2 regions of the Bradyrhizobium sp. AZCC 2176 genome follow, and region 2 is predicted to be linked to the other one. Evidence: riboswitches for the same ligand, from Rfam matches in the RefSeq annotation. Region 2 holds a riboswitch; the other holds the start of a gene.

Region 1 (8,699 bases), 510 kb from region 2:
TCGCCGGCTGAATCGGCGTTTGCTCTGCATGCCGATTCGGAGTAACGGCATGACCTCAATCCTGTTGCGCTTGGCCGGCATCTTAACGCTGGCCACACCAATTTTCCTGCCCTTTTTGCGGCGTTCAGTCCAAGGGGCGTTCACACGGAGTAAGCATGAAGAAGCCCCGCATCGCGGCGGACGAACCGCAGCCGCGAAAAATGATCCGAGCCGACAAGGCGCCGACCACCGGTTACTCGCTGGTGGTGGACGGTCATTTCAAATCGCATCACGAGACGGTCGAGGCGGCCGAAGAGGCCGGCATGGCCCTGAAGAATCGATTCCAGATGCTTCAGGTGCAGGTCTACGACGCCGAGAACAAGACGCGGTCGCTGATCGACTGGCCAGGTCCGGCATAACGCTGCGGATATCTGACTTAACTTTCCCGGGTCGTTTAGCGCGAAGACGCGCTTCGCGCTTTTGCCGGGCATGATGACACCGGTAAATCCGGCCTCAGGTTCGCCGTCCGCCGTTCTGCTGGCTAGCCAGCCACTCGGACAGGGCCACCGATTTCTCGGCTGGCCGTTTGGTGCCGGCGGGCGCCTTCTTTGCGGCCCTTGCGGCCGGCGCACGTTGTGGCTCGGCTGCCTCGCGCGCGAGCCGCAACGCCTTCAGCTTCGCCATATTGTCGAGCACGGCCTTGGCCGCGGCGTCGCGTTCGGCCTTGCCGGACCTTGCGTCCTGGGCCGCCTTTGTCGCCTTGTCGATACGCGCCTGGGCCCGATCGCGATCCTCTTTCGTCATGTCAGGTCAGCCTCTTTTCGCGGTCCTGGTCTTGGTCTTGCTTCTGGCCACAGGTTCCGGCGGGTTTTCGCGGTCGGCCGCTTCCTTCGCCAGACGGAGCGCGCGCAGCTTCTCTGTCCGCTTCCGGATCGCGATATCGGCGGCCGCGATCTCGGCCATCGCCTTGATGCCCTCGACTTCCTGGTCGCGCTTACGCTTTAGCCGAATTTCCTTCAGCTCGGCAGCGCTCTTCGGCTCATCGTCCATCTTATACCTCTGAAATCACGACTGATATCGTCGGGCGGTCTGTGGCCGGTTTACCACGGATCGGGGCGCAGAGGACGTTATTTTCGGTCGAAAAAGGCGCACTTTCTTGCGAAATCAGCCATCAGGATGAAAGGCCGCGTCATCCTCGTCCAGCTCGGGGCTGGCTTGATCGAAGCTGGCAAGCCAGGCGCCCAGCGCCGCTGACGCATGTCCTTCGGCCTTCATCTGCCGCAACGCAATGCGGACGCTGATCCGGCCATGGCGGTTGGCGCGGAACGGAAGCGGTTCAGCATGAAAAAGCATTCTCCCGGGCAATCGCCCGAAGGAGAATACCGTCTCGTCAGGTCAGGACAAGCCGGTGCGCCGTGGCGCCGAGCCGGCTATTGCGGTCAGAACGTCGCGCCGGCCTTCACCATGTAGGTCCGTCCGGGCAGCGGATAGGCCGAGAAGCGGCCGGGCGTGAACAGGCTCTCGACGGCGTAGTCGTAGTACTGCGCATTGAGAATATTGTTGACGGAGATTGACCAGAAGAAGCGCTCGTACGCGCCGCTCAGCTTGAAATCGACCGTTGCACTCGCTGGAATCAAGCGTTGAATATTGGCCTGGTCGTTGTCCATGAAGCGCTCGCTCCAGGCACGCACGGTGGCGTCGGCGACGAGATAGTTCTGCCAGATGTTCCAACTGACGCCGGCGCTGCCGGTGTAGCGGGACACCAGCGGAACGTCGTTGCCGGCAAACGGGCCTTCGCGGAACACCGCACGGGTATAGGCCATGCCGCCGCGCAACTGCACGGTATCGCTGACACGAAACGACGCGCTGGTTTCCGAGCCATAGCGGCGGGTCGGGTCGAGATTGACGTTGAAGCGCTGTACCGGGTTGAAATGAAGTTCGTTCTCAAGGTCCATGTTGTAGATGCTCGATTGAACTTCGAGCGGTCCAGACTTGATGCGAACGCCGCCCTCGATGTCATGAGAGGTCTGGGTCTTCAGCCTGAAGTCACCGGGAAGCGCGTTGAAGAAGGGATCGAAGGCGGGACCCGAGGAGAGCCTTTCATCGACGTTCGGCGTGCGGAACGCGCGCGCGGCGCGACCGAATACCGAAAAGACGTTGTTGAAGCGATGCTCGACGCCGATATGCAGTGCGTATTGGCCTTCCTCGCTGTCAAGCGGGAGGTTCTGGGCGCTGCACGTGAAGAAAATCGCGCAGTTCGGATCGTTCTGAAGGATGTCCCGGGCTTTCAGGGTGGTCCGTTGAAGGCGGCCGCCGTATGAAAAATCTGTCGTCGGTAACAGTCCGATGGTTTGCTGAAAGTACCCGGCGAGCGTTTGCTGCGACAAATCGTAGGTGTGAATGGGAATCATGCCTTTGGCGACCGGACGCTCTGAGTGATAGGTCGCGTCATAATAATCAACGCCGGTCAGGATGGTCGAAGGCATTCCGAAGATCACGTTCTTGATGCTCAAGCGCGGCGTGATCGACCACGTCTGCAGATGGCTGTCGACATAGTTGAACGGGATCGTTGGCAACAGGCCGAAGAATCCGGCCTGCTGCTTCTTGTCCCGCACGCCGCCATCGACGATGAGGTCAACGCCGTTCGTCAGGGTCTTGGTGAAGCCGGCAGTGGCGTTGGCGCCTTGCTGGTTGGCGTAGTCGAACGGGGTATTGGTGCCGCGGCGGTCGGTGACGAGCTGGTTCAGGCCGGTCGCCGGATCAACCGTGCGGCCGCCGGGAAGACCCAGCTTCTGATCGTCGCCCGAGAGCGTCAGGAACGCGGTGAGACCGGGCGTGGTGTAATTCAAATTGCCGACGCCGTTGCGCTGGTCGAGGGCGTTGTTGACCCGATAGCCGTCGGACTTGATGCCGTTGCCGTAGAACGACGTCGACCACGGTCCGTAATTGGTCGCGGCCGAAACAGAGGCCTGCCGCTGGTTGAACGATCCGACGCCGGCTTCGGCGCGGATCGCGACGGGCGGGCCGCCGACGCCGTTCTTCAGGACGATGTTGATGACGCCGCCGATGGCGTTGTCGCCGTACAGTACCGCGCCGCTGTTGCCGCGGGTGATTTCGATGCGCTCGATCGAATCGCGCGGAATGGTCGAGAAATCCACGCCTTGCATATCGACGTCATTGACCCTGCGTCCATTGATGAGGAGCAGGGTATTGGAGGAGGCGAACGCACCGAAGCCACGGAGGTCGACACTGGTCCTTGCGCCATTAACGCCGCCAAACAGGGTCGTTAGCTGCACGCCCGGTGTCTGAGCGATGATTTCCTGTACGGTGTAGGCCGGCGAACGCGCGATATCCTGCGCTGTTATGACCGCGGTCGATGCGCCGACGATGCCGTTGAATTGCCGGACAGCGCCTACGCCGGTCGAGAACGAGTCCGCCGCCGGGCCGGGCGCTGGAACAGCGTTGGGGTCGGGCCTCGAAGATGTGCGAGGCACGATGCGGCGCGAGGTCGAGGTCTGGTCGGTGGCGGGTTTGGCTCGGGTCCGGTTCGCGTCGCCGGGCGGATTGACCTCGATCGGCGGCAACTCATCCGACGATGTGGTTTGCTGTGCATGCGCTGCAGAGACGCCCAGCAAGAGAGCCGGTATGAGAAAAGTCGAAGCCAACAGAATGGCGCGACGCCGCTGTATGGTTGTGGCTAGCGTGGAAGACATAGTTAGAGCCTCGGTATGACGTCAGTGGCACGTCACAGCGAACCAAGTCTCACCATGTGCTTTGAGCAGCTTAGGTGAAGCTAATGCCTGTACTCCCCGACCGACATCTTCGCGTGTGACCACGGCTGACGGCAGGTCTCCTGGCTCGCGGGTCGTTACCCTTCGTCGCCTTCCCAGGACCGAGATTCCCAGTGGCCTATGACGAAGGATTCGCCGCTTACAGTTGCGGGGGCAGCCGCGGAATTGGGGAGATTCCCCGCACCGCATTCCCTTTTGATCCCCAAAGCGGGAACCGTCGGAACTATGGTAGAAGTTTGTCAAAGTCCGAGTCAATCCGCCTTGGGCGCCCACAGCATTCCTCACTGGACGAGTGCGCTATTTTTGCCGCATGAGCACGCTGCCTGCTCCTTGCCTGAACTCCTGTACCGGGGCGGGTAAAACTGCTTTAGGACGATCGATGAGTGTTGAGACCGTTGCCGTGACCAACGAGGATGCCGCGCGCCGGAGGATCGGCGTGACCACAATGCTTGCCGCCCTCGTTGTGCTGCTGGTGCTGATCTCGCTGGGTATTGGCCCGGTGCGGCTGTCGCCGCTTGCGGCGGCGGAAGCGCTGTTCGGCGGCGGCAGCGACGTGGCACAGGTGATTGTGCGGGAGATCCGCCTGCCGCGGACGCTGCTGGCGCTGGCGATCGGCGCCATTCTCGGGCTGTCGGGCGCGTCGCTGCAGGGCCTGCTGCGCAACCCACTGGCTTCGCCCTCGCTGTTCGGTGCGCCGCAATCCGCCGCGTTCGGCGCGGTGCTGGTGATCGCGCTGGGGCTGGCCGATGTGCGCTCCTATGCCCTGCCGGTGGCGGCGATCATCGCGGCGTTCGCTTCAGTATTCGTGCTGCTGACCATCGCTGGCCGCAATGCCGGGCTGCTGATCCTCATCCTGTCGGGCTTGGCGATTTCGAGTTTTGCCGGGGCTGCCACCGCGCTGGTGATGAACCTCTCTAGCAACCCCTTTGTGGTCCTGGAGATCGCGTTCTGGCTGCTCGGCTCGCTGGAGGACCGCAGCTTTCAGCACGTGATGCTGGCGCTGCCGTTCATCATCGCCGGCGCGATCATGCTGTTCAGCCAGCGCCATGCGTTTCGCGCGCTGAGTCTCGGCGAAGAAACCGCGCAAAGCCTCGGCGTCGATGTCGGACGTTTGCGGCTGTTCGTGATTTCGGGCGTGGCGCTCGGTGTCGGTGGCGCGGTCGCCGTCACCGGCACCATCGGGTTCATAGGCCTGGTCGCGCCGCATCTGATGCGGCCGCTGATCGGGCATGATCCGGGTCGGCTATTGGTGCCAAGCGCGCTCGCCGGCTCGGCGCTGCTGCTGGCGGCCGACATCGCGGTGCGCATCATTCCCTCGACCTCCGACATCAAGGTCGGCGTGCTGACCTCGATCATCGGCGTGCCGTTCTTCCTCTACCTGATCATGCGCGAACGCCGCGCGCTCGGCGGAGGTGTCGCATGAGCGATGCGGCGCTGCTGACCGCAACGGGACTCTGCGTGCGGCTCGCCGGTCGCGTCGTGCTGAAAGACGTTTCGCTGACGCTCTCGCCGGGACATCTGGTGGCGCTGGTCGGGCCGAACGGCGCCGGCAAGACCACGCTGTTGCGGGCGCTGGCGGGATTGATCCCGTCCGAGGGCGAGATCGAAATCGGCAGCCAGGCGCTGGCTTCGCTGCCGCTGCGCGAGCGCGCAAAACGCTTCGGCTATTTGCCGCAAGGCCATGTCGTGCACTGGCCGCTACCGGCCCGCGATATCGTGGCGCTCGGCCGCTACCCGCACGGCGCCACCGATCCGGCGCGGCTGTCGCCTCGGGATGCGGAGGCGGTTTTGCGCGCGATGCAGGCGGTCGATGTGATGGCGTTCAGCGATCGCCGCGTCACGGAATTGTCCGGCGGCGAGCGCAGCCGCGTCGCGCTGGCCCGCGCGCTGGCGGTGGAGGCGCCGGTCATCCTGGCCGACGAGCCGACCGCCTCGCTCGACCCTCGGCACCAGATCGACGTCATGAAGAATTTGCGCGCGACCGCCGACAAGGGCGTGCTCGTCATTGTCGTGACGCATGATCTGGGACTCGCAGCGCGGTTCGCCGACCATGTGCTGGTGCTGCGCGAAGGCCGGCTGGTGTCGCAGGGCGCGCCGGCCGTGGCGCTGTCCGAGCAGGTGATGGCCGATGTGTTCCGGATCTCGGCCTATCGCGCGGAATTCCAGCGCGAGGCCGTCATCGTCCCCTGGGCGGATATCTGATGCGACGACGGCTGGCATTTCTGGTCGCGATGATGACGCTCGCATTGCCGGGCGGCGCTGCGCTTGCAACCAATCTGCCGCGCCTGGTATCGATGAATGTCTGCACCGACCAATTGCTGCTGACGCTGGCCGATCCCGAACAGATTCTGGGATTGAGTCGGTTTTCGCGGGACGGGTGGCAATCGCAGGCGGCCGACATCAGCCGGTATCCGGTTTTGTCCGGAGGTGCCGAGGACGTTCTGCTGATCAGACCCGACATTGTCGTCGCAAGTGCGTTCGACAAGCGATCGACGCGGGAGCTGTTGAAGGCCAAGGGACTTCATCTTGCCGAGCTTGCCGTGCCGCGAACCCTCGACGAAGCGCGGCAGCAGATCCGCGAGGCCGGCGATATCACCGGACATCCCGATCGCGCAGCCGCGGAAATCGCGCGGCTTGATGCGGCGCTGGCGCGCGCCCGCCGCGCGGTCTCGGAACAGCACTATCGCGTGCTGCCATTGTCGCGGCGTGGTTGGGTGGCGGGCAGCGACAGTTTTGTCGGTTCGCTGCTCGGCGAAATTGGCTTGCGCAGCGCGGCCGGCGATCTCGGTTTTGCGTTCGGTGGATTCGCCTCGCTGGAGGCGATTGTCAACTTGCGGCCGGACTTCATCGTGGTTTCGCAGGCCGGCGACACTGCGAAGGACGACGGCCAGGCATTTCTGTTGCACCCGGCGTTGGAGCGCTTCTATCCGCCGGAAAAGCGCATCGTGATTCCGGAACGGCTGACCGAGTGCGGCGGCGTCATGCTGGCGGATGCGCTGGATGCGCTGGCGGCGGAAGTGAAGCGGGTGGGGAAGTAAATTCGTAGTTTCGTAGGGTGGCAAAGCGAAGCGTGCCCACCATCCAGAGCGAATGTGTTGATAGATGGTGGGCACGGCGCAAGCGCGCCTTTGCCCACCCTACGGACTTCTCACCCCATCACCACCGGTCCGCCGACCTTCTTCCACGCATCGATACCGCCTTCGATGTGCGCGGTGTTGGCTAGCCCTGCGCGCTTCGCGGCGGTCACCGCCATCGCGGAACGTTCGCCGAAGGCGCAGAAGAACACCACGCGGCGGCCGGTGGCGGCGGCGACTTCGCGCAGCATGCCGCCCGGCTTGAGGCTCTCGGCGATACCGGGGTAGGGCGCATGCAGCGCGCCCGAGATCGTGCCGTGCTTGGCGCGCTCGCTGGTTTCGCGCAGATCGACCAGCAGGATGTCGGGCCGGCCGAGGCTGTTGATGGCGTCGCGCGCGGAGAGCGCGAGCCCCTGTTTGGCAAGCTCTTCCTGGTGCAGGCCGACATGCATGTTGGCGGGCACCGCGACGTCCATCATCTTCGGGTTCGGCAGCTTCAGATTGGCCATCAGCTCGATATATTCATCGACCGAGCGCACCTGCAGCCGCGGATTGTAACGCCGCTCCTCGCCGATGGTGGAAACCGTGTCGCCCTTGTAGTCGTGGGCGGGGAATACCATGGTTTCATCCGGCAGTTTCAGCAGCCGGTTGAAGATCGATTCGTACTGCGCGCGCGAAGAGCCGTTCTGGAAATCGGTGCGGCCGGTGCCGCGGATCAGCAGCGTATCGCCTGTGAAGACGCGGTCGCCCATCAGATAAGAGTAGGAGTCATCGGTGTGGCCAGGCGTGTACATGACGTCGAGGCTCAGGCCCTCGACCATCACCTTGTCGCCATCGGAGACCCGCATCGACACCACGTCGGCCTTGCTCTGCTCGCCCATGATGGTGATGCACTGGGTGCGGTCGCGCAGTTCACCGAGGCCGGTGACGTGGTCGGCGTGCAGATGGGTGTCGACCGCCTTCACCAGCCGCAGATCGAGTTCGCGCAGGAGCTGGCAGTAGCGGTCGGCTTTCTCCAGCACGGGGTCGAGGATCAACGCCTCGCCGCCGGCGCGACTGGCCAGCAGATAGCTATAGGTGCCTGAAACGCTGTCGAAGAGTTGACGAAAGATCATGGCTGATTTCCCTAGACTAGCTCCCGTCACCCTGAAGAGACCGCAACGCGACCGTCTCGAAGGGCGACAGCCCGGCCGTCTATCCTTCGGGGCTCGCTACGCGAGCGCCTTCGGAATAAGCGCAATTGCGCTTATTCCTGAGATGACGGATCGGAAATGACCCTGGGGCCGGACGTTGCTCCGGCCCTGCTCCTGCAATTCCCATCGATTGTACCACGCCTGACGGTACGATGGTGGCATCAGGCAGAATTGAAATCCCGCGTCCTCACGGTCGCACCAGCGTATACCCGTTCTCGGTCAGAAACAGAATCTGCGCCACGCCGACCTGCACCGGCGTTGCCGCGGCGATGAACTCCGGCCGCTTGCCCGCTTCACGTTCGAGCGTATCGACGGTGTTGAGGCAGATATCGAAACGCGCGCCCTGCGCCGCCAGGCTCTCGACCATCTTGCGGTTGGGGTTTTCCGGGCGCAGCAGATCGATGCCGGGACCGAACGCCACGACCTCGATCGCGACCTTGTCGGGATCGTAATGCTTCATCAGGTTGCTGGCGACGCTGAGCACGAGGCCCTGTTTCCGCGGGTCATTGTCGGAGAGCTGCAGCACGATCTTGTGCTCGGCAAACGGCTTGTCCTGCAGCGGCACCTGCTGGGTGCGAGCATCGGACGTGGCGACTGCGATCAGCGCTGCCGCCAGCATGGCGCGAATGATGGTCGAAAAACCGTTCATCCCTGTCCTGCAA
Region 2 (8,699 bases):
ATGAGCTTCACGCGGCCGCGGCTGCGCGCGTTGATGCCGGCGCTGGTCGAGGAGGGCGGCGACAGCCGAAACCTGGCGCGGCTGGCAACGAGGCTGGCGCGGGCGAATGACGCGATTGAAGTGCTGGCCGACGGCGCCGAGCGCTATCTCGCCTTGAGAGATCGTGATGATGTCTCGCGCTTCGGATTTGATGCCCGGGCGTTTGCCGGCCTGCCCGAGGAAATCCGGCTTCGGCTGCTCAAGCGGGCGATTGACCGGGCCGGTCACGAAGGGCCAGCGGAACTCGGCAAGGTCGAGGCGCTGCTGGCGGTACTGGACCGGGCCATTGCGAATGGCGCGACGCAGACCCAACTGAAACAGACGCTGGCCGGGGCGGCGATCAGCCTGATCGGAGGCCGGATTCATGTCGATCCAGCACCGCCGCGGAGGGGTAATCGGGCGTGAGAAGCGTTGCCATGCCGCAATATCCGCGATATCGGGACGAAGTGCCTTAACCACCTCGGAAAAACCTCGGCTTTTGCGTCATTTTTTGACCGGGAATCGCGTTAAGATGCGTTAAATAGTCCCGAGTGGTTCCCTTGGCATTGACCCGGGCGCCACCTAGATTGAGATGCAGTGGACCGGGGATTTCTCGCCTCACTACCCAAGAATACTCAAGGGTTACTGCCAAGGACATAGGGCCGCGATCCGCGCGACCACGAAGGAAGATCAATGAACGCCAATCTGCGCAACTTCGCCCTCTGGGTCATCATTGTTTTGCTGCTGTTGGCATTGTTCACGCTTTTCCAGAACCCGGGTCAGCGTACGTCCTCGCAGGACATTTCGTTTTCGCAGTTGTTGAGCGAGGTCGATCAGAACCGCGTCCGCGACGTCGTGATCCAGGGGCCGGAAATCCACGGCACCTTCACCAACGGCTCCTCGTTCCAGACCTATGCGCCAAACGATCCGACGCTGGTCAAGCGCCTCTATGACGGCAAGGTCTCGATCACCGCGAAGCCGCCCGGCGACAACGTGCCGTGGTTCGTCTCGCTGCTCGTCTCCTGGCTGCCCTTCATCGCGCTGATCGGCGTGTGGATCTTCCTGTCGCGGCAGATGCAGGGCGGCGCCGGCAAGGCGATGGGCTTTGGCAAGTCGCGCGCCAAGATGCTGACCGAGGCCCATGGCCGCGTCACCTTTGAGGACGTCGCGGGCGTCGACGAAGCCAAGCAGGACCTGCAGGAGATCGTCGAATTCCTGCGCGATCCCGGAAAATTCCAACGCCTCGGCGGACGCATTCCGCGCGGCGTGCTGCTGGTCGGCCCTCCCGGCACCGGCAAGACGCTGATCGCGCGTGCGGTCGCGGGCGAAGCCAACGTGCCGTTCTTCACGATCTCTGGTTCGGACTTCGTCGAAATGTTCGTCGGCGTCGGCGCCTCGCGTGTCAGGGACATGTTCGAACAGGCCAAGAAGAATGCGCCCTGCATCATCTTCATCGACGAAATCGATGCGGTCGGCCGTCATCGCGGCGCCGGCCTCGGCGGCGGCAATGACGAGCGCGAGCAGACGCTCAACCAGTTGTTGGTCGAGATGGACGGCTTCGAGGCCAATGAAGGCGTGATCCTGATCGCGGCGACCAACCGTCCCGACGTGCTGGATCCCGCGCTGCTGCGTCCCGGCCGTTTCGATCGCCAGGTCGTGGTGCCGAACCCGGATGTCGTCGGCCGCGAGCAGATCCTGAAGGTTCACGTTCGCAAGGTGCCGTTGGCGCCGGATATCAACCTCAAGACCATCGCGCGCGGCACGCCGGGCTTCTCCGGCGCCGACCTGATGAACCTCGTCAACGAGGCCGCACTGACCGCCGCCCGCCGCAACAAGCGGATGGTGACGCAGGCCGAGTTCGAGGAAGCCAAGGACAAGGTGATGATGGGCGCCGAGCGCAAGTCGCTCGTCATGACCGAGGAAGAGAAGTTGCTGACGGCCTATCACGAGGGCGGCCACGCCATCGTCGGCCTCAACGTCGTTGCGACCGATCCGATCCACAAGGCCACGATCATTCCGCGCGGCCGTGCGCTGGGCATGGTGATGCAGCTCCCCGAGCGCGACAAGCTGTCGATGTCGCTCGAGCAGATGACCTCGCGGCTCGCCATCATGATGGGCGGCCGTGTTGCGGAAGAACTGATCTTCGGCCGCGAGAAGGTCACCTCGGGTGCGGCTTCCGATATCGAGCAGGCGACGCGTCTGGCACGCATGATGGTGACGCGCTGGGGCCTGTCCGAAGAGCTCGGCACCGTGTCCTATGGCGAAAACCAGGACGAGGTGTTTTTGGGCATGTCGGTGTCGCGTACGCAGAACGCGTCGGAAGCGACCGTCCAGAAGATCGACAAGGAGATCAAGCGGCTGGTCGAGGAAGGCTACAACGAGGCGACCAAGATCCTCACCGAGAAGCGCGAGGACCTCGAGATGCTCGCCAAGGGCCTGCTCGAATTCGAGACGCTGAGCGGCGACGAAATCATCGACCTCTTGAAGGGCAAGAAGCCCAACCGCGAGTCGGTGCTGGAGCCGAGCACGCCGCGCGCTTCCGCCGTGCCGCCTGCCGGCAAGCCGCGCCCGCGTCCCGATCCGGACCCGGGTCTGGAGCCCCAGCCGCAAGCGTAAGCTAGCAGCATCCGATTAGAGAAACGCGGCGGCGACGCCGCGTTTTTTTGTCATCGCTGTCGTCATTGCGCCACGAGGTGCGTTATGCTTTCGCCGGAGCGCCGAGATGCACGGCCAGGATATGCTCCGGCGTCTCTACCACTTCGATCGTCTCCCCGTCGCCACCGACAAAGGCAAGAACGGTGCGCTCGCCGTCGCGTGACATGCTGCCGACGAGCGCGATATTGATGTGGATGGGTTGCCCCGTCTCGAACCTCGTGCATTGAATCCAGAAGCGCATCGCAGTCTCCTTCGATCATCTGCGGCAAGACTAGAGAAGGGGTCAGTCTTGCGCTAGGCTGAAGCCCGCAATTCGCGAGCCGCCGCCACCATGTTGACGAGCGCAGGCCGCACCTCTTCCCATTTCCTTGTCTTCAATCCGCAATCCGGATTGATCCAGATCTGGCTGTCGTTGAGCCGCATCCGCGCCAGCTTGAGCAGGGCGGTCATCTCTTCGATTTCGGGCACCCGCGGCGAGTGGATGTCGTAGACGCCGGGGCCGATTTCGTTCGGATAGCTGTAGTTCCTGAACGCGTCGAGCAGCTCCATTTTCGAGCGCGAGGTCTCGATCGAGATCACGTCGGCGTCCATCGCGCCGATCGCGCCGATGATGTCGTTGAACTCCGAATAGCACATATGGGTGTGGATCTGCGTCTCGTCGCGCACGCCGGAGGAACAGAGGCGGAAGGCATCGACGGCCCAGTCCAGATAGGCTTTCCATTCGGATTTGCGCAGCGGCAAACCCTCGCGTAGCGCCGCCTCATCGATCTGGATCATGCCGGCGCCGGCCGCCTCGAGATCGGCGACCTCGTCGCGGATCGCGAGCGCGATCTGCCGGCAGGCTTCGCTGCGCGGCAAATCATCGCGCACGAAGGACCAGTTCAGGATGGTGACGGGACCGGTCAGCATTGCCTTCATCGGCTTTTTTGTCAGCGACTGGGCGTACTGCCACCACTCGACCGTCATCGGTTTCGGGCGGGAGACGTCGCCGAACAAGACCGGCGGGCGAACGTAGCGCGATCCGTAGGATTGCACCCAGCCGTTTGCGGTGAAGGCAAAGCCTGCGAGCTGTTCGCCAAAGTATTGCACCATGTCGTTGCGCTCGAACTCGCCATGCACGAGCACGTCGAGACCGATGGTTTCCTGCCACTGCACCGCGCGGGCGGTCTGGTCCTGCAGATAGACCTTGTAGACTTCGTCCGTCAGGGCGCCGCTGGCGTGCGCGGCGCGGGCTTTCCTGACTTCGGCCGTCTGCGGGAACGAGCCGATGGTCGTGGTCGGGAAGGCCGGCAGGTTGAAGCGCTCGTGTTGGACGCCGGCGCGCTCGGCGAATGGGCTGGCGCGGCGACGCATGGCGTCATCGATGCCGGCGATGCGCGCCGCGACCTTCGCATCGTGAATTCGCGGCGAAGCCTTGCGGGCGGCGGCCGCCTCGTCCGAAACCCGCAGGGCGGCTTCGACACTGCCACGTCCGCTGGCAAGCGCCGTCCCGAGCGTGGTCAATTCCTCGAGCTTCTGTACGGAGAACGCCAGCCAGCTCTTGATTTCGGAATCGAGCCCCGTTTCCAGCGCCAGGTCGATCGGAACATGCAGCAGCGAGCAGGAGGGCGCGATCTGCACGCGGTCTTTGCCGAGTCTCGCGATCACGGGTTCGAGCCGGCCAAGAATCCGGTTCAAGTCCGCGCGCCAGATGTTACGGCCGTCGATGATTCCGAGCGACAGCACGCGGTCTTTTGGAAAACCGGCGAGGTCGTCGATCTGATCTGGCGCACGCACCAGATCGAGATGCAGGCCGGCGACGGGCAGCGCCAGCGCGACATCGCGGTTAGCGCCCAGCCCGCCGAAATAGGTCGCGAGCATGATCTTGAGCTGCGGCACCGCATTGGTGATCTCTGTATAGGCGTAATGCAGCGCCTGCTGCCCGACGATGTCGAGGTCGAGTACGAGACATGGCTCGTCGATCTGCACCCAGTCGGCGCCCCCGTAGGCCAGTTCGCGCAGCACCTCGATATAGATCGGCAGCAACCGGTCGAGCAGCGACAACGGATTGAAGCCGGCGTCCCTGCTCTTGGCGAGCTTGAGGAACGTGACCGGGCCGACCAGCACGGGGCGGGTCTGATAGCCCAACGCCTTGGCTTCCTCATATTCCTCAATCGGCTTGCGCGAGGCGAGGGTGAACTGCTGATCCCTCGCCAGCTCGGGCACCATGTAGTGATAGTTGGTGTCGAACCATTTTGTCATTTCCTGCGCCGGCGCGCCGTGGGCGGCATCGTGCCCATGATCCGTATGGCCGCAGCTCGCCTCGTGCGTCTTGCCTTGCGCGCCGCGGGCCATCGCAAAGTAAGTCGAGAGCGGGACCGGGCCGCCGTTCCAGCGATAGATTTCAGGAATCGCGCCGACCATCACTGACGTATCCAGCATCTGGTCGTAGAACGAGAAATCGTTCGACGGGATCACGCTGACGCCGAGTTTCTTCTGGCGCGCCCAGTTGGCCGCGCGAAGCCCGGCGCCGGTTTCGACCAGCGCCTCCTCGTCGGTTGCGCCCGACCAGAAGCTTTCCAAAGCGAATTTCAGCTCGCGGCGCGGGCCGATCCGCGGCGTGCCGAGGGCAGCAACGGGAAGCGAGGAAGTAGAGATGGTGGAAGTAGACGATGTAGAAGATGACGATGTTGAAGACATTGGCTTAACCCCAAAAGTTGGGGGCAAAGGCCGAAGTGACACGTCTGGATTCCGCGTACGGCGGAGCGCGCGCGGAATCGCAACCGCACCACCGGGACACCCCGCCCGAGGACGTGTATGTTGTCGAGGCAGGTCTCCTGGCTCGCGGGTCAATGCTGCTGTCCGGCCTTCCCGAAACCCGTGAGGTCTCAGTGACTTTGTTGGACAGCAACTCGCCGCTTACAGTTGCGGGGGCAGCTCCGGCTTTGGCTTTTTCGGCCGCACCGGCTTCCCTCTTAGCTTCGGGCCGATCCAGCCCGAAGAACCACGACGAGTTCAGTTAAGGTCAACGGCGATCTCAGTCAATATGAGATCGGTCGTTCCCCCGCGGCGCTCTCTGCCATCATTCGATGGACGCCATTCCGATCGAAGCGCGATAACTACATAATTCACCTCTGCGGCATGGCTGTGGGAACGATGGTTCTGACGATGGAGGCGTCGAGCGCCTCGTAATCCTGCAGCCCGATCGCTGCGTACAGCTCGGCGCGCGTCTGCATCTGGTCGAGCATTTTGCGGGTGCTGCCGTCGCGCTTGAGGGTAGCAAACAGGTTCTGCTGGGCCTTGTTGGCGACGCGGAGCGACGACACCGGCCAGATCACCATGCGATAGCCCATCGCCTCGAACTCGCATGCCGTGAAGAACGGCGTCTTGCCGAACTCCGTCATGTTCGCGAGCAGCGGAGCACCGGGAACGCGCCTGGCGAATTCCTGGAACATCTCGCGCGAAATCATTGCTTCCGGGAAGATCGCGTCCGCCCCCGCTTCCAGATAAAGCTTTGCACGCGCCACCGCGCCGTCCATGCCTTCGCTGGCCGCAGCGTCCGTCCTTGCGATCAGATAAAGATGACGCCGCGCTTTTGCGGCGGCGGCGACCTTGGTTGCCATGTCGCGCGCATCCGCCAGCTTCTTGTCGTTGAGGTGGCCGCACTTCTTCGGAAGCAGTTGGTCCTCGATGTGCACGGCGGCAGCGCCGGCATCCTCGAAGGTGCGCACCATGTTCATGACATTGAGCGCTTCGCCATAGCCGGTGTCGCCATCGACCAGTACCGGCAGGCCGCTGGCGCGCGCCACCTGGCGGATGAAGAAGCCGACTTCCTCGATCGTGATAATGCCGAGATCCGGCAGGCCCATCGAAGCCGTCATCGCCGCGCCCGACAGATAGAGCGCGGAAAAGCCGGCGTCACGGGCCTGCAGCGCGGCCATTCCGTTATGCGCACCCGGCATCTGGAGAATGTCCGGCTTGTTCAGGAGGTCGCGGAAGCGAGCCCCGGCCGGCGTGTCGGCTATGTCGGAACCCAGGAGATACACCATTGTTGCCTCCTTATGCGGCGCGAGGGGCGACGGCGGCTTTGCCACGCTCATGCAGCGGCACAAACTTCAGATTCTCCGGGCCGATATAGTTCGCGGCGGGGCGGATGATCTTGTTGTTGATGCGCTGTTCCATCACATGCGCCGCCCATCCGGATGTTCGGGAAATCACGAACAGGGGCGTGAACATCGCGGTCGGCACCCCCATCGCGTGGTAGGAGACCGCGCTGAACCAGTCGAGATTGGCGAACATCTTCTTGGCGTCGGCCATGACGGCCTCGATCCGGTCGGCGATTTCGAACATGCGGGTGTTCTCGCTTTCAATGCTCAGGCGGCGCGCGACTTCCTTGATCACCTTGTTGCGGGGGTCGGCAATGCTGTAGACCGGGTGGCCGAAACCGATCACGACCTCCCTGGCCGCGACCCTGCGGCGGATATCAGCCTCCGCCTCTTCCGTAGTTCCGTAGCGCTTCTGCACTTCGAACGCGATCTCGTTGGCGCCGCCATGCTTCGGCCCGCGCAGCGCGCCGATCGCGCCTGTTATCGCGGAATAGAGATCCGAGCCGGTGCCGGCGATCGAGCGCGCGGTGAACGTCGAGGCGTTATACTCATGCTCCGCGTAGAGGATCAGCGAAGTATGCATCGCGCGCTCGTGCGATGGCGGCGGCTTCCTGCCGTGGAGCAGATGCAGGAAGTGCGATCCGATCGAATCGTCGTCGGTTTCGACGTCGATCCGGCGGCCATGATGGGCGTAGTGGTGCCAATAGAGCAGCATCGATCCAAGCGAGGCCATCAGCCGGTCGGCAATGTCGCGGGCGCCGGGCTGGTTGTGATCATGGGCCTCGGGAAGGATGCAGCCGAGTGCGGAAACGCCGCTTCTCAGGACGTCCATCGGATGCGCAGCGGCGGGAAGCAATTCCAGCGTCTGCAGCACCGCGAGCGGCAAGGCGCGCAGCGCCTTCAGCTTGGCCTTGTAGTTTCTGAGTTCCGACAGAGTGGGCAGGCTGCCGTGAACGAGGAGATACGCGATTTCCTCGAACTCGCAGCTTTCGGCGACATCGAGAATATCGTAGCCGCGATAATGCAGGTCGTTTCCGGTGCGGCCGACCGTGCACAGCGCAGTATCGCCGGCGATCACGCCGGAGAGCGCGACCGATTTCTTGGGCGAAGGCTTGATGTCCGTCATCTCAATCTCCCTTATCGATTAGCGGCGCGCTGGACTGTGGCCGGGGTGGTGTCGCGCCAATCGAAGATGCCGTGCGTTGACGTGCTGCCGAGGAATTTTGGATCAACCGTGAAGGTCAGGTCGGTCAGCTCACCCGCCTTCAGCGACGCCAGTCGCTCCACCGTTGCGATGAAGCGATCCTGCTCAGCAGGGGCAATCACGTCTTCCGCCAGGTTGCGGAATTTCCGGATGTAGTCCGGCCGCTTGAACGGGCGGGCGCCCAGTGGATGTGCATCTGCCAGCGCAATTTCATCGCTGATGACGGAGCCGCCTTTCAGTCTCAAGACGACACGGCCGCCGAACGCCTTTTCCTTCGGATCGTGGCTGTGGTAGCGGCGGGTCCATGCGGGGTCTTCGACCGTGGAGATCTTGCGCCACAGCGCAACCGTCGTCTCGCGGCCGGCACGCTCGGGCGCGTAAGATCGCTCGTGATGCCAGCCGCCGTCTTCGAGCGCGACCGCAAAAATATACATGATCGAATGGTCGAGCGTTTCGCGGCTCGCCTTCGGGTCCATCTTCTGCGGATCGTTGGCACCGGTGCCGATGACGTAGTGGGTGTGATGGCTGGTGTGGATGACGATGCTTTCGATCGTCGAGAGATCGCCGATTTTCGGTCTCAGCCGGCGCGCCAGGTCGATCAGCGCCTGGCTCTGGTATTCCGCCGAGTACTCCTTGGTGTAAGTGTCGAGAATGGCGCGCTTCGGCTCGCCCTTCTCAGGCAGCGGCACCGCGTATTCCGCGCGCGGGCCACCGAGCAGCCAGGCGATGAAGCCGTC

What was found. Region 2 has a riboswitch for cobalamin ahead of metE (5-methyltetrahydropteroyltriglutamate--homocysteine S-methyltransferase). Riboswitches for the same ligand answer to the same signal wherever they lie in the genome.
Region 1: linked by a shared signal. The riboswitch ahead of V1288_RS08750 (TonB-dependent receptor) and the one ahead of metE (5-methyltetrahydropteroyltriglutamate--homocysteine S-methyltransferase) in region 2 are both predicted to bind cobalamin.

What each region holds. Positions count from the first base shown of each region.
Region 1 covers NZ_JAZHRX010000001.1:1,902,660-1,911,358, reverse strand. The annotation lists gene V1288_RS08775 (hypothetical protein) at 1-81, opposite strand, end outside; gene V1288_RS08770 (hypothetical protein) at 156-398, shown strand; gene V1288_RS08765 (hypothetical protein) at 493-783, opposite strand; gene V1288_RS08760 (transcriptional regulator) at 790-1,029, opposite strand; gene V1288_RS08755 (hypothetical protein) at 1,144-1,332, opposite strand; gene V1288_RS08750 (TonB-dependent receptor) at 1,419-3,692, opposite strand; cobalamin riboswitch at 3,806-4,004, opposite strand; gene V1288_RS08745 (FecCD family ABC transporter permease) at 4,150-5,193, shown strand; gene V1288_RS08740 (ABC transporter ATP-binding protein) at 5,190-5,972, shown strand; gene V1288_RS08735 (ABC transporter substrate-binding protein) at 5,972-6,808, shown strand; gene V1288_RS08730 (MBL fold metallo-hydrolase) at 6,919-7,959, opposite strand; gene V1288_RS08725 (DsrE family protein) at 8,225-8,686, opposite strand; gene soxB (thiosulfohydrolase SoxB) at 8,683-8,699, opposite strand, start outside.
Region 2 covers NZ_JAZHRX010000001.1:1,390,764-1,399,462, reverse strand. The annotation lists gene tilS (tRNA lysidine(34) synthetase TilS) at 1-444, shown strand, start outside; gene ftsH (ATP-dependent zinc metalloprotease FtsH) at 712-2,634, shown strand; gene V1288_RS06265 (hypothetical protein) at 2,717-2,914, opposite strand; gene metE (5-methyltetrahydropteroyltriglutamate--homocysteine S-methyltransferase) at 2,968-5,352, opposite strand; cobalamin riboswitch at 5,463-5,676, opposite strand; gene prpB (methylisocitrate lyase) at 5,781-6,701, opposite strand; gene prpC (bifunctional 2-methylcitrate synthase/citrate synthase) at 6,712-7,884, opposite strand; gene V1288_RS06245 (MmgE/PrpD family protein) at 7,896-8,699, opposite strand, start outside.